One region of the Photorhabdus heterorhabditis genome, then DNA from elsewhere that is predicted to be linked to it. Evidence: predicted binding sites of a transcription regulator. Region 1 holds the regulator's gene; the other holds the start of a gene.
What was found. The regulator PhoB, encoded in region 1, activates phosphate uptake and scavenging genes when phosphate is short. The targets are predictions, from matches to a motif close to CTGTCATAAAACTGNCNNAT.
Positions count from the first base shown of each region.

Region 1 (6,176 bases):
ATAGGCATGCAAAATTACAGCGCCGTTCTCTGCATGAGGAACTAATGCACCAATACCCGAACCCAGTTTAAACAGAGACAGATAAACCAGCACCAGACCAATCCCAGCAATCAATCCTGCCCACATCGCATAACGAGTCAATAATGAAGATGAAGCAACACCTCTTGAACGCGCAGCATTAACAATGACAATACCAAATACCATAGCCCCCAAGGTATCCATCGTCAGATAGCCATTAACAAAACCGCTAGAGAATGGGATTTGCTGATAAACATCAATTGCAGGAATTGAACTACCCGCCGGCCAAAGTAAAGCGGCAACACCAAGTATACCTAGCGCTAGCATTTTGATGGGTGCTAACACATGCCCAACCGTATCAAGTAAACGGCCAGGATAAAGCGAGACAGCAATCACCAAAGTAAAATAAATCAGACTGTAAATAAAGAGCGGTAATTCACCTGAACCCGTAAGAGGAGCAATTCCCACTTCAAAAGAGACTGTTGCAGTACGTGGAGTTGCAAATAAAGGACCAACAGCCAGATAACACACCGTAGCAAGCAACAGACCAGCAACCTTACCAATTGGTGAACTCAGCGCTTCAATACCTCCACCTACTTTTGCCAACGCAATGATTGTAATTACGGGTAGACCAACCGCAGTGGTTAGAAAGCCTAATGCCGCCAGCCAAACATATTCACCCGATTGCAATCCCACCATAGGCGGAAAAATAATATTTCCGGCTCCCACAAACAGGGCAAAAGTCATAAACCCTAATGCCCAAATATCCTTAGATGATAAACGATGTGTCATAATGATTATTAATGTTTTTTTACCATTTTAATGGTTTGAATAGTATAAATACCACCAATAATTAGGCACATATTGGCAATATTGAACCCCAATTTAACGATTTATTATCAAAATAATATTCACTGGTATCTGTTAAATACAGAATTATAGTAACTATTATAGACAGAATCGCCAGCAACTGCCCACAAGTAAAACTTTTATAGTGCTAGAAGGCAATAGATAAACCAGAATGCAGAACTATATACCACACTCTTTTTTAAATTCAGTGATTGCTGTTAGCTATCATTGAATACACACTATATGATTTGTGTTTTTTTTGACCTGATAAGCTAATGATTAATTGCGGAGATTAATTATTACTTTTAATCAAACTATCCTTATCTCTTTTACCGGTTATTTTAGTCGGTACAATCAGTCCTATCGGTAAAGTAAAACTGAAGGTTGTTCCTCGTCCTATTTCACTGAGGACTTCAAGATGAGAATGGTGATGATGTAAGGCATGTTTAACAATAGCAAGACCGAGACCACTTCCCCCCGTTTGCCTGGAACGGGCCTTATCTACCCGATAGAAACGTTCAGTTAAACGAGGTAAATGTTCAGCACTGATACCCTGCCCATTGTCTTTCACTGCAAACTCAGCGCCATGGGAATTCTTTTTCCAATTGATATCAATCTGAGTCCCTTCCGGGGTATGGTTAATAGCATTATAAACCAGATTCGACATCGCACTGCGTAGCTGCTCTTCATTACCAAAAACTTTCAATTCTTCACTAATATCGAAATTAATTTTATAACATCCATTACCAAGCGCCGTCGCTTCCTGACGCAATACCTTAAGCATCAAAGGCACATCAACTATTTCATTCATATCAATCTGAGGAGCGACTTCGATTTTAGACAACTGCAATAATTGCTTCACCAAACTGTCCAGCCTCCGGGCTTGCTCCTGCATGGTATTCAACATTTTCTTATTCAGCGAACCACTTACATCCTGATCCTGCATCACTTCCAAATACCCCTGCAATACAGTTAGAGGAGTACGCATTTCATGGCTGACATTTGCAAAAAAATCACGGCGGGCATTTTCTAATGTTCGTTTCTGTGTCACATCTCTGGCAAGCATTAATAATTGCCCTTTAGAGTAAGGCATAACTCGGAATTCAACAGTGAAGCCATTATTTAATTCGATCGATAACGGTCGTGAAAAATCCCGGGAAAGAATATATCGGTTAAAATCAGGATAGCGAAGTAAATTAAAAATATGCTGCCCATTGTCTTCGGGCCAGCGGAACCCGAGTAAATGTTGTGCTAAGCGGTTACACCAGAAAATGTTACCCTCAGTTGTCATCATAACAATGGCATCTGGCAATGACTCAGCCCCACTGCGAAAACGTTTGATCAAAAGAACCAGTTCACGGCGTCGCTTCCGATTTCGTTGTTGCATCTGGTAAATACCATAGAAAATAGGCTCCCATCCCCCTCTTCCCGAAGGTGGCAACATACTGCGATCCAACCATAACCAATCCGAAAGTTTCAGTAAGTTATAGCCATGCCATATCAGCACCAAAAATACCGAAACAAACAAACACCAAGCTAAGTGCCCAATAAACATCGATAAAATTAAGGCAGGTAAACAGAAAAGAAACAGTTCTGAAAGCAGTTTCTTCCAAGATAAACGTTCTAACACATTAGATTCTCCGGTGCGCGGACTTAGTAACGGGTAGAAAAACGATAACCAGTACCACGAACAGTCTGGACCATTTTATCATGACCACCGATTTCTAATACTTTACGTAAACGACGAATATGCACATCGACAGTTCGATCTTCGACATAAACATTTGCTCCCCAAACATAATTGAGCAACTGTTCACGGCTGTAGACCCGTTCAGGATGAGTCATAAAAAAGTACAGTAATTTAAATTCAGTCGGCCCCATATCCAGCACTTGATCCTGGCTAGTCACCCGATGAGAAATTGCATCCAAAATCAGGCCATCCATTTCAATGATATCTTCCATCATCATGGGTGAAATACGCCGTAATACCGCTTTAACTCTGGCAACCAACTCTTTAGGGGAGAAAGGCTTAGTTATATAGTCGTCTGCCCCGACATCCAGACCACGAACCCGATCTTCCTCTTCACCCCGGGCCGTCAACATCATCACGGGAATATCTCGAACATGATTATCTCGTTTCATTTGCTTTATTATCTGCAAACCAGAACCACCCGGGATCATCCAATCCAGCAATACCAAATCAGGATAGGGTTCAGATAAACATGCCAGCGCTGAATCGTAATCCTCCGCTTCTATCGGCTGATACCCATTTTTTTCCAATACAAAACAAACCATCTCACGGATTGGAGTTTCATCTTCAACTACCAGAATACGTCTTGTCATGGTCAATCCTGTTAATCTATTGAGATATACCCGTTATCTTTCAAGTTGCCTCTTTGTTGGCTGCACTCACTCACCCCGGTCACATAGTTATCTATGCTCCCGGGGATTCACTCCCTTGCCGTCGCGAAGCATCTTGAAATCCATTGGGTATAAGCGCTACTTAATTTTAAAAAGTATTATGCGTCAGTTTTATGACAAATTTATGAAATCCTGCCTCCGTTATCCCTCACCTGCAATCTGTTTCGCAATAATTAATTTAACAATTGTCATTTTCATAATGAAATGAGAAGCGACTCGGAGATATATTCACGAAATCAGATTTAAGAATGATATCCAGATTACAATCGTTATAATCATCTTTCACCTTAACGAATTGCGGGGAATTATGCGCATTATTCACACCTCTGACTGGCATCTTGGCCAATATTTTTTTACAAAAAGCCGAGCTGCTGAACATAAACATTTTCTGCATTGGCTGGTTGAACAGATTAAAAATTACCAGGTCGATGCATTGATTGTTGCCGGAGATGTGTTTGATACCGGCTCACCTCCCAGCTACGCCCGTGAATTGTACAATCGCTTTGTTGTTGAACTGCAACCTACTGGCTGTCAGTTAATTATCCTTGGAGGCAATCATGACTCAGTAGCAACGCTGAATGAATCAAAGGAACTACTTTCCTGCCTGAATACCACCGTTATTGCAAATGCTGAAGAAGATCCACAAAAACAGATAAAAATACTCAACACTCAGGACGGCAATGCCGGTGCAATCCTCTGTGCAATCCCTTTTCTACGACCAAGGGATATTATGACCAGTCAAGCGGGCCAGTCAGGCGAACAAAAACAGCTGGCATTACAGGAAGCTATTGCAGAGCACTATCATCAACTGTACCGACAAGCCTGTGAATTACGTGATCAACTAAATATCCCTTTACCTATCATTGCTACCGGGCATCTGACCACTATTGGCGCCTCTGTCACCGATTCAGTCCGGGATATTTATATTGGTACACTTGATGCCTTCCCAGCGCACGCTTTCCCGCCGGCAGACTATATTGCACTTGGGCATATTCACCGGCCACAAATCGTCGCTAAATCTGCACATATTCGTTATAGCGGTTCCCCCATTCCACTCAGTTTTGATGAAGTGGGACAGGAGAAAAGTCTCTGTTTAGTGGAATTTACTCAAGGCAAGCTAGAATCCATTAAACTTTTACCCGTTCCTCAATATCAGCCTATGCAACTTATTAGAGGCAACCTGCAACAAATTGAGCAACAGTTACAGACTCTTAATGATTATAAAGGTGAGCAACCTGTTTGGTTGGATATCGAAGTTGCAACACAAGATTACCTCCATGATATCCAGAAAAGAATTCAATCAATGGTTGCAGAACTTCCGGTAGAAGTCATTCTGCTACGACGTGCCAAAACACAACGACAAAATATGTTGACGAAAGAAAACAGAGAAACCCTAACAGAACTCAGCGTTAACGAAGTTTTTGCCCGGAGGCTTGAGCAAACAGAACTTAACGACGAAGAACATAAAAAACGTCTGACCACTCTTTTCGAACAAACACTGAATGACATCTATAACCCAATAGATTGCAAGATGGATCGCGACGGCAAGGGAGCGCAGCCAACAAAGCAGCAGCTTGAAAGATAAAGGGTATATCAGAATAAAAACAAGGAGGAACAGACATGAAGATCCTGAGTCTACGGCTAAAAAACATTAATTCATTACAAGGTGAATGGAAAATTGATTTCACAGCAGAGCCGTTTGCCAGTAATGGTCTATTCGCAATAACCGGCCCTACCGGGGCAGGTAAAACCACCTTACTGGATGCTATCTGTCTTGCGCTTTATCACAAAACACCACGCCTGACGACGATTTCTACCTCACAAAATGAACTGATGACCCGCCACACAGCAGAATCATTGGCTGAGGTTGAATTTGAAGTGAAAGGCGTCGCCTATCGCGCTTTCTGGAGCCAACGGCGAGCGCGTAATCAACCCGACGGCAACCTGCAAACGCCCAAAGTCGAACTCGCATGCAAAGAGGACGGCAAAATCTTGGCTGATAAAGTTCAGGATAAGGAAGAGAAAGTCACTGAAATTACCGGATTGGATTATGGCCGTTTCACCAAATCCATGTTGTTATCCCAAGGCGACTTTGCCGCATTCCTCAATGCTAAAGCGAATGAACGGGCTGATTTATTGGAAGAATTAACCGGTACTGAAATTTACAGTATTTTATCTCAGCAAATTTACCAGCAATACAAAGAAGCACAATCAGAGCTGGGGATTTTGCAAGCCAAAGCATCTGCCATTGATTTACTAACAGAAGAACAATATCAACAATATCTGGAACAACAGCAACAACTCATACATTCTGAATCACAGCTGAATCAGCAGATAAAAACACTGCAACATTCGCAACAATGGCTGATTCGTGAAGAAGAACTCCAGCAATTTGCTACTGAAAATCATGCGGCTTTACAACAAGCAGAAAAAGCACTTACCCACGCAGAACCACAACTACAAAAACTGGCTAGCAGTGAACCAGCAGAAATACTTCGCCCATTACTGGAGGGCAAGAATCGAACTCAATCTGAATACCAGAGAATCAGTAAACAGTTGGCAGATATGCATCAGCAACTTCATCAACAACAGCAAACTCTCACACCAATACAGCACAAAGTAACTGATTCAGAGTCGGCCCAAAGAACACATCAACAATACCGGCAACAGCAAGAAAAACTGATATCAGAGCAAGTGATTCCATTGGATCATCAAATTGATATTCAGATTAAAGATCTTAATCTTACTCAACAACACATCAATGAACAAAAAGCAGAGTTTGAAAATACTAATCAGCAATACAACGTGGCAAACCAACATGCTCAGTCATTAACCAGCCAAAGAAAACAATTGGAAAATTATTTTGAGCAGCAACCTCATCATCAATA
Region 1 is NZ_LJCS01000060.1:12,063-18,238, forward strand. Features, by position in the region: gene brnQ (branched-chain amino acid transport system II carrier protein) at 1-810, opposite strand, end outside; gene phoR (phosphate regulon sensor histidine kinase PhoR) at 1,160-2,497, opposite strand; gene phoB (phosphate regulon transcriptional regulator PhoB) at 2,521-3,210, opposite strand; gene sbcD (exonuclease subunit SbcD) at 3,596-4,873, shown strand; gene AM629_RS17005 (AAA family ATPase) at 4,909-6,176, shown strand, end outside.

Region 2 (6,176 bases), on a different contig from region 1:
ACCCAGGCAATGCACGTTCTTCCCAATGATCGAGAGTATAAGCAGCATCAATTGTTAACAACAAGCTGCCACTGTTCGGCAAAGTAATCAGTAGTGATTGATGTCCCGGCGAATGCCCCGGAGTAAATACCGTTTTTAAAATTCCATCCCCATAGACATCAAACAAATCATTGCGTTCCCCATCCAGAAACGCCCATTTCAGCTTCGGACGATCAAAATCCTTACGAATGTAGCCACCGACAGCAAACCAGTCCGGTGTGTAGGCATATTCATATTCACGTCGTTGTACAATATGCGTCGCATTAGGGAAGCGCCCTATTGCGCCAGTGTGATCGAGATGAAGATGGGATTGCACCACATAGCGGATATCTGCGGGATCAATCCCCAGTTTTTTCACTTGCGCTACACAGCCTTCATCTTCACGCATTATCGGCCAATAGGTTTTTGTGATAGTTCCCCAGTAGCCTTCGGGGTCGGTTGCAGTTTCAACCGCATTACCGCCATCAATCAGCGTATGACCCTTAGGATGAGTGAGTAGAAAAAATGGAACCGGAATTTCATAATCGGCACCATTCCCCTGATTCATCTTAATATTGTGAACCTTACATTTGAGAGATCCGGTTTGCAGCATATACAGGCGAATGTCTGACATAATGATGTTAACCTTTTTAATCGGATTTATACCCTTCATCCTTCAAGTTACCGCTTTGTTGGCTGCGTTCACTTGCCGGCGAGGTGCTCCACTTTCCTTCATGATTTGTGTCATTTTGCTGATAAACGCAAACGGATCAAACTAGCCAATTCTCTCTCCATACGCGGCGTTACAAGCCTAAATAACAGAACCATGTATGGAAGGATATACAATACCCAGACGAATACCGTGACCGTAATATTAAATTTAAATTTTGTATACAAGTCTGCCCGTTAATCAAAAAATCTGACTAACGGGCAGAATATTAAAAGTAATCTTACTTTCAATTCTTACCATTCAATGCATCATCTGGCAAAAATTACTTTAATTCCATCGCACTACGTATAGTGAAATGGAGATCTGTTTGGTCGGTCAAACCAACAACATTCGCTGCCTGAGGGCCATAAGCGGCAACACGGAGCTGAGTTCCCGTATGTTCCTGCTCTTTCCCCTCAGAATTACTGTAACTCACTGCCATTACAGAACCATCTTTGGTAATCAATGCTTGAGTTAGTCCTGGAGACTTCACATTCGCTTCAATAATCTGGCTAGAGTGAGCATGATCAGCCGTGACAATCACTAATGTATCACCGTGTTCACGCGCATATTTCAGGCCAACTTGAACCGCTTCATCCAATACAACCGTTTCACCAATCTGCCCACAAGGGTTAGCTTTGTGATCCTGCTTATCAATAGACGCACTTTCTACTTGCAAGAAGAAACCATTCTTATTTTCTTTCAACAGATCGATAGCTTTCGCTGTCATCTGTGCCAAAGTTGGCGCATCAGGATTCCGTTTGGAATTCACTTTACAGCTCACCGGAGGGTTATCAATATTACCGTGATAAACCGCTTTAGGCCCTTCCCAAGCAATATCCATATTGCCTTCATGGAACAGACCCAATAGCGGTTTTTTCTGATTTGCTTCGGTAATTGATGCCAGTGACTTAGCATCTCTTACCAGCTGGTAGCCCTGTTCTTGTACCTGCTCTTCCAGCGTTTTACCTTTTCCATCTCCAGCAACCGATTTCTGGGTGAAAATCTTAGCACCACCACCTAATGTTACATCAGCACGAGCCACTAACAGCTGTTCGGTGATAGAACCTCGTCCCCCATTTTCCAACGCATTCGTCGGACATTCTTCTGCCGTCTCTTTCGGACCAGAACAATAGCGGTTGGTCACATGCGCATATTGTGCAGCTGGTGTAGCATCCTGCACTCTGGCCGTTGTGACGTTGCCGGTCCCTTTACCATTCGCTTTTGCTAGCTCAAGCAAGGTTTGGTGATCTTTACCAAATACATCAATGCCCAATGCCCCATTATAGGTTTTTACGCCAGTAGCCCAAGCTGTAGCAGAAGCGGCAGAATCAGTCACATAGTTAGGTTTATGGGTCTTTTTATCGAGAGAATAGTGTGTATATTGTCCAGTAAATGGCAAAGCATCAATGCCTTTGAAAAATCCACCAGCACCTTCTGCATAGTTACGGGCAATAGTAATTTCAGAATCACCCATCCCATCACCAATAAACAAAATAACATTTCTAGCTTTATGGTTATTAATTGCCGCCTTCAATGCCTCAACCTGATTGTGAGTCATACGACGAGCACCACCAAATTCAGTAATATTGCCTTTTACTGCACGATCTTCCGCCATAATTTGATTAACCTTCTGAGTACTCTCTGCCAACACTGGCAGGCTGACTCCTGAAATTAAGGCTGAAATCATAACTGCGATCAAATTTTTTGTATGTTTTTTAGACATTTAGATTTCCTTGTTAAAAACAATCGGAGTAAAAACTATCGTTATCTACTAAAAGGAATACTAAATAAACTATGTGACAATTATGTGAAAAAAATATACCTAATTTACCACTTTGCTACTAATGACTGTGTTCCGTAATACAACGTCTCACACCATGAGATATATACCTGTTATCTTTCAAGTTGCCTCTTTGTTGGCTGAACTCACTCACCCCGGTCACAGAGTTCTCTATGCTCCTGGGGATACGTTCACTTGCCGCCGCGCTGCAAATTGAAATCTATTGGGTAAGTCCTCAAGAGAAATTAATTGCATACTAACTTTCATTAGTAATGATATAACCGCGCCCAAATATCCAAAATAAATTATTTTACAACCAATTATATATGGACATATGAAGAACTTAGCACATTAATATGAGCTTGGTGAGCTTACCCCTCTTTTAATGGATTAAACAACAAAGAAACGGAATATATTCTATCCCGTTTCTTCAAATTCGATAAAATTAAAGATGAGTAACTATACCCTATATTAAATACACAATTTATTTCACATCAATAGAATCTAAAATCCCTCTACTCATACTCTTAGCAAAATCCCAATCATATTGTTCATAAACACGAGACAAAGCAAGAAAATGCGTCCCTGAATAGAACATTTCATATTGAGTATGACGTGATGCAAACTCAGAGCCAATGGCATCCCAAACTAATTTCAGTAACTTCACGCGTTCAATGGGTTCAAGTAAGGTTGAATATTGCGTTTTTTCTATTAAGTCACGGATTTCTGGATTTTTTAAGTCAGCATAGTTGGATGGCAACATAATCACACCACCACCAGAAAGTGTTCTGATGTTTTCTATCACTTTTGGATAAATTGACTGCAAAACAACCTGGCAACCATATAGTTGTAATCGATTAGGAATATAGTACTCATTATGTCGATCAGGGTTGTGAAGCAAACCACGAAATAGCCCTTCCATGTTAGTGGCATAGCAAGCCAGCTCAGCTAGTGACTCTCGAACAGCAGGGAATTCATTGGTGCTTATAGCTTCGGTAAGCTGATGAGCCAAACCCGATAAGAAATGTAGCTTAACGGCATATCGGGCCATGCCCTGAACATCCATTAAAACATCAGCAGCAGTTGCCTGAAATTGTCTGCGACACATACCTGTATTTTTATAAATAAAAACTCTTTCCCACGGCACGAGGACATCGTCGAAATAAACTACAGAATCATTTTCATCAAATTGATGCGATAAAGGGGAATCAAATTTATTGCTTCCTATTTCATAGGACTTTCTAGAAAGAATTTTTATCCCTTTAGTATTCAAAGGTAACGCAAAAGATAGAGCATATTGATCATCCACAAATTCTTTAAGTGGATTGAACACACCAACAAAAACCTCTTCTGCAAGGACAGCGGCTGTCCCTAACATTTTTGCCCCTCGAACAATGATTCCTTGCGGTTTTTCCTCCAGTACACGAAGAGTATGAAATACGTTTTTTACATGCTCACTGGGCGTTTTGGATCGATCACCTTGTGGATTGACTAATGTAAAAGTCAAATAAGTATCTTTATCACGGGCATATAAATAGTAGTTTTTTAACGCCTCGGCTCTGTCCCTAGAATATTCCTCAAATATTTCCAGGTGAGTGATCATTCCAGTCATAGCAGAAGCAACATGATCCGGACTTCTGCCTAACCAACCACAACTCTGCATTGCCCAAGCATACGCAGCCTCACCTCTGGCAATCAATTTTTCTCGAGTATCAGGAAGCTCCCAACTTAAACCGACGTTCTTGCCTCCAGGGATTTCAAACGTCATCCGATCGGCATGTTCTGCCTGATAATCATAAAGTGAAGCTACGGTCCTGATTGCATTTCGAAAAGCAGGGTGATCCACATGATTTGTGATCTTTTCTCCATTTAAAAAAACAGTTCTTCCATCACGCAGGCTTTCAATATATTCCTCACCTGTTCTAGACATTAATGACTTCCTCCGAAACGGGATTGATTTTAGGTAAATCGATCTTCAAAGGTCTAAAAATAAAATAGGAGCTTCCAACTACGAACAACCAACCTACAACGAGAATTGCTCCCACGGAGAGCTAACATGTTTCCAATACATCTGTTTATCACTAAAATATTATAACAGCCTTTTAACGATATAACTTCGTAGTCATTCTAATAAACAAATAATTTTCACATGGTAACTTCATGATATTATAATTACTTTTAAACTTTCCTGACGATATTATTTTCCATATATTAAATATATATTGAACAACAATGACTTGATAACCACCGATTCCTGAATAAATATCGGTGGTTTCTATTTTAAAATAAACAAGAATTATGCATATCTTACTGTTTTTTCATCTAATTTCCCTATTAACTGGCTAAACATCAGCAAGGTACTGAGTAATAGATAACGCTGCCTAGTTGTCAAACGCAAATAACGACGACTAGCGGGTAACCGACTAACAACCTCAGAAGCAGCAAAATGCTCCACCTCGAACTGCCATTGCCCCTGATAAATATTCAATGTGAGATGCCGAAAATCCAGCTCTGCTAACGTTTCACCAATCAATGGATACTGATTGAGTAAATCAATAATCTGCTGTCCAAACTCTGCACCATGACAACAGTAATAATTCACTGTCTTTCGCCGAAGTATTCCTTTTACTTTGGCTTTAATAACTATTTTTTCCTTGAATGAAGTGATTCCCTGCAAACGAAAACAACAACTGACAATATAAGCCAGAAACAGTGCTTTCGGCTTTTCATAAACTTCAACCAGAGGTCCATCAGGTAACGTAATTTGCAAACTTTCTGTTGATAAACGCTCACAACAGTAAGGTGACAAATTCTGTTGCAGCCAGTTTAGAGTCATACCGACCTGATAGCCAGAAGGGTGGCGGGGTTTACTGAATCGCCGCCAAATAGCATCAATGAAGGGAACGAAGTGACTCACGTTGCACCTCCGACAATTCACCCTGAGTAAAAGTATGCGAAAGTACCTGCTCAACGGGCACTGGTTTAAACGGATTCACCCGTTGTACACAGAGCGTCCAAAACAGAGCATAACTGGCTGTCAGGCCCAACATAATGGCGAAGGGAATATACACGTCACTGGGATTCATTCCCGGAGGTGTGATATGAATAATCGCCAAGATAATACCCACACTAGAGATAATCTGAGGCAATGGGAAAAAGGGTGATTTATAGGCACGATGTAAATCAGGTCTGCGGATACGCAGTAATATCACGGAACATGTCACCAACAAATAAGCCACACACCAAGCACATACTGCTGCCAGAACCAAAGGCATAATCCGATTCAAATCGCCCTGAATAATAAAGGCATGTAAACAGGGGATCATTACCGCAACCAAAATCCCAAATATTGGCGTTTTAAAACGTGGATGCAGATAAGCAAAAATACGCGGCAATGCACCATCCAATGCCATACCGTAAAGAATGCGTGGCACAGCCGCCATCAGGGTATTAATCGTTGCAGCCCCTGCCAGTAATAACCCGATACCAATCCAATACTTACCAAAATCGCCCATTACCTGACCCGCAAACGCAGGGATTGCCATTGGCGTTTCCAGCAAACGAACATTATTTTCTACATCAACCAGTACATTCTCTACCTGATGACTGATCGATGCCCCGTATAACCCCATACAGAGAGCCACGCCACACAAGCCTGTCATCATT
Region 2 is NZ_LJCS01000101.1:1,047-7,222, forward strand. Features, by position in the region: gene attM (AttM family quorum-quenching N-acyl homoserine lactonase) at 1-652, opposite strand, end outside; gene phoA (alkaline phosphatase) at 1,011-2,453, opposite strand; gene AM629_RS19910 (4-hydroxyphenylacetate 3-hydroxylase family protein) at 2,995-4,440, opposite strand; gene AM629_RS19915 (DUF3156 family protein) at 4,807-5,427, opposite strand; gene AM629_RS19920 (APC family permease) at 5,402-6,176, opposite strand, start outside.
Region 2: the regulator PhoB is predicted to act here: its motif matches at 2,525-2,544, upstream of phoA (alkaline phosphatase).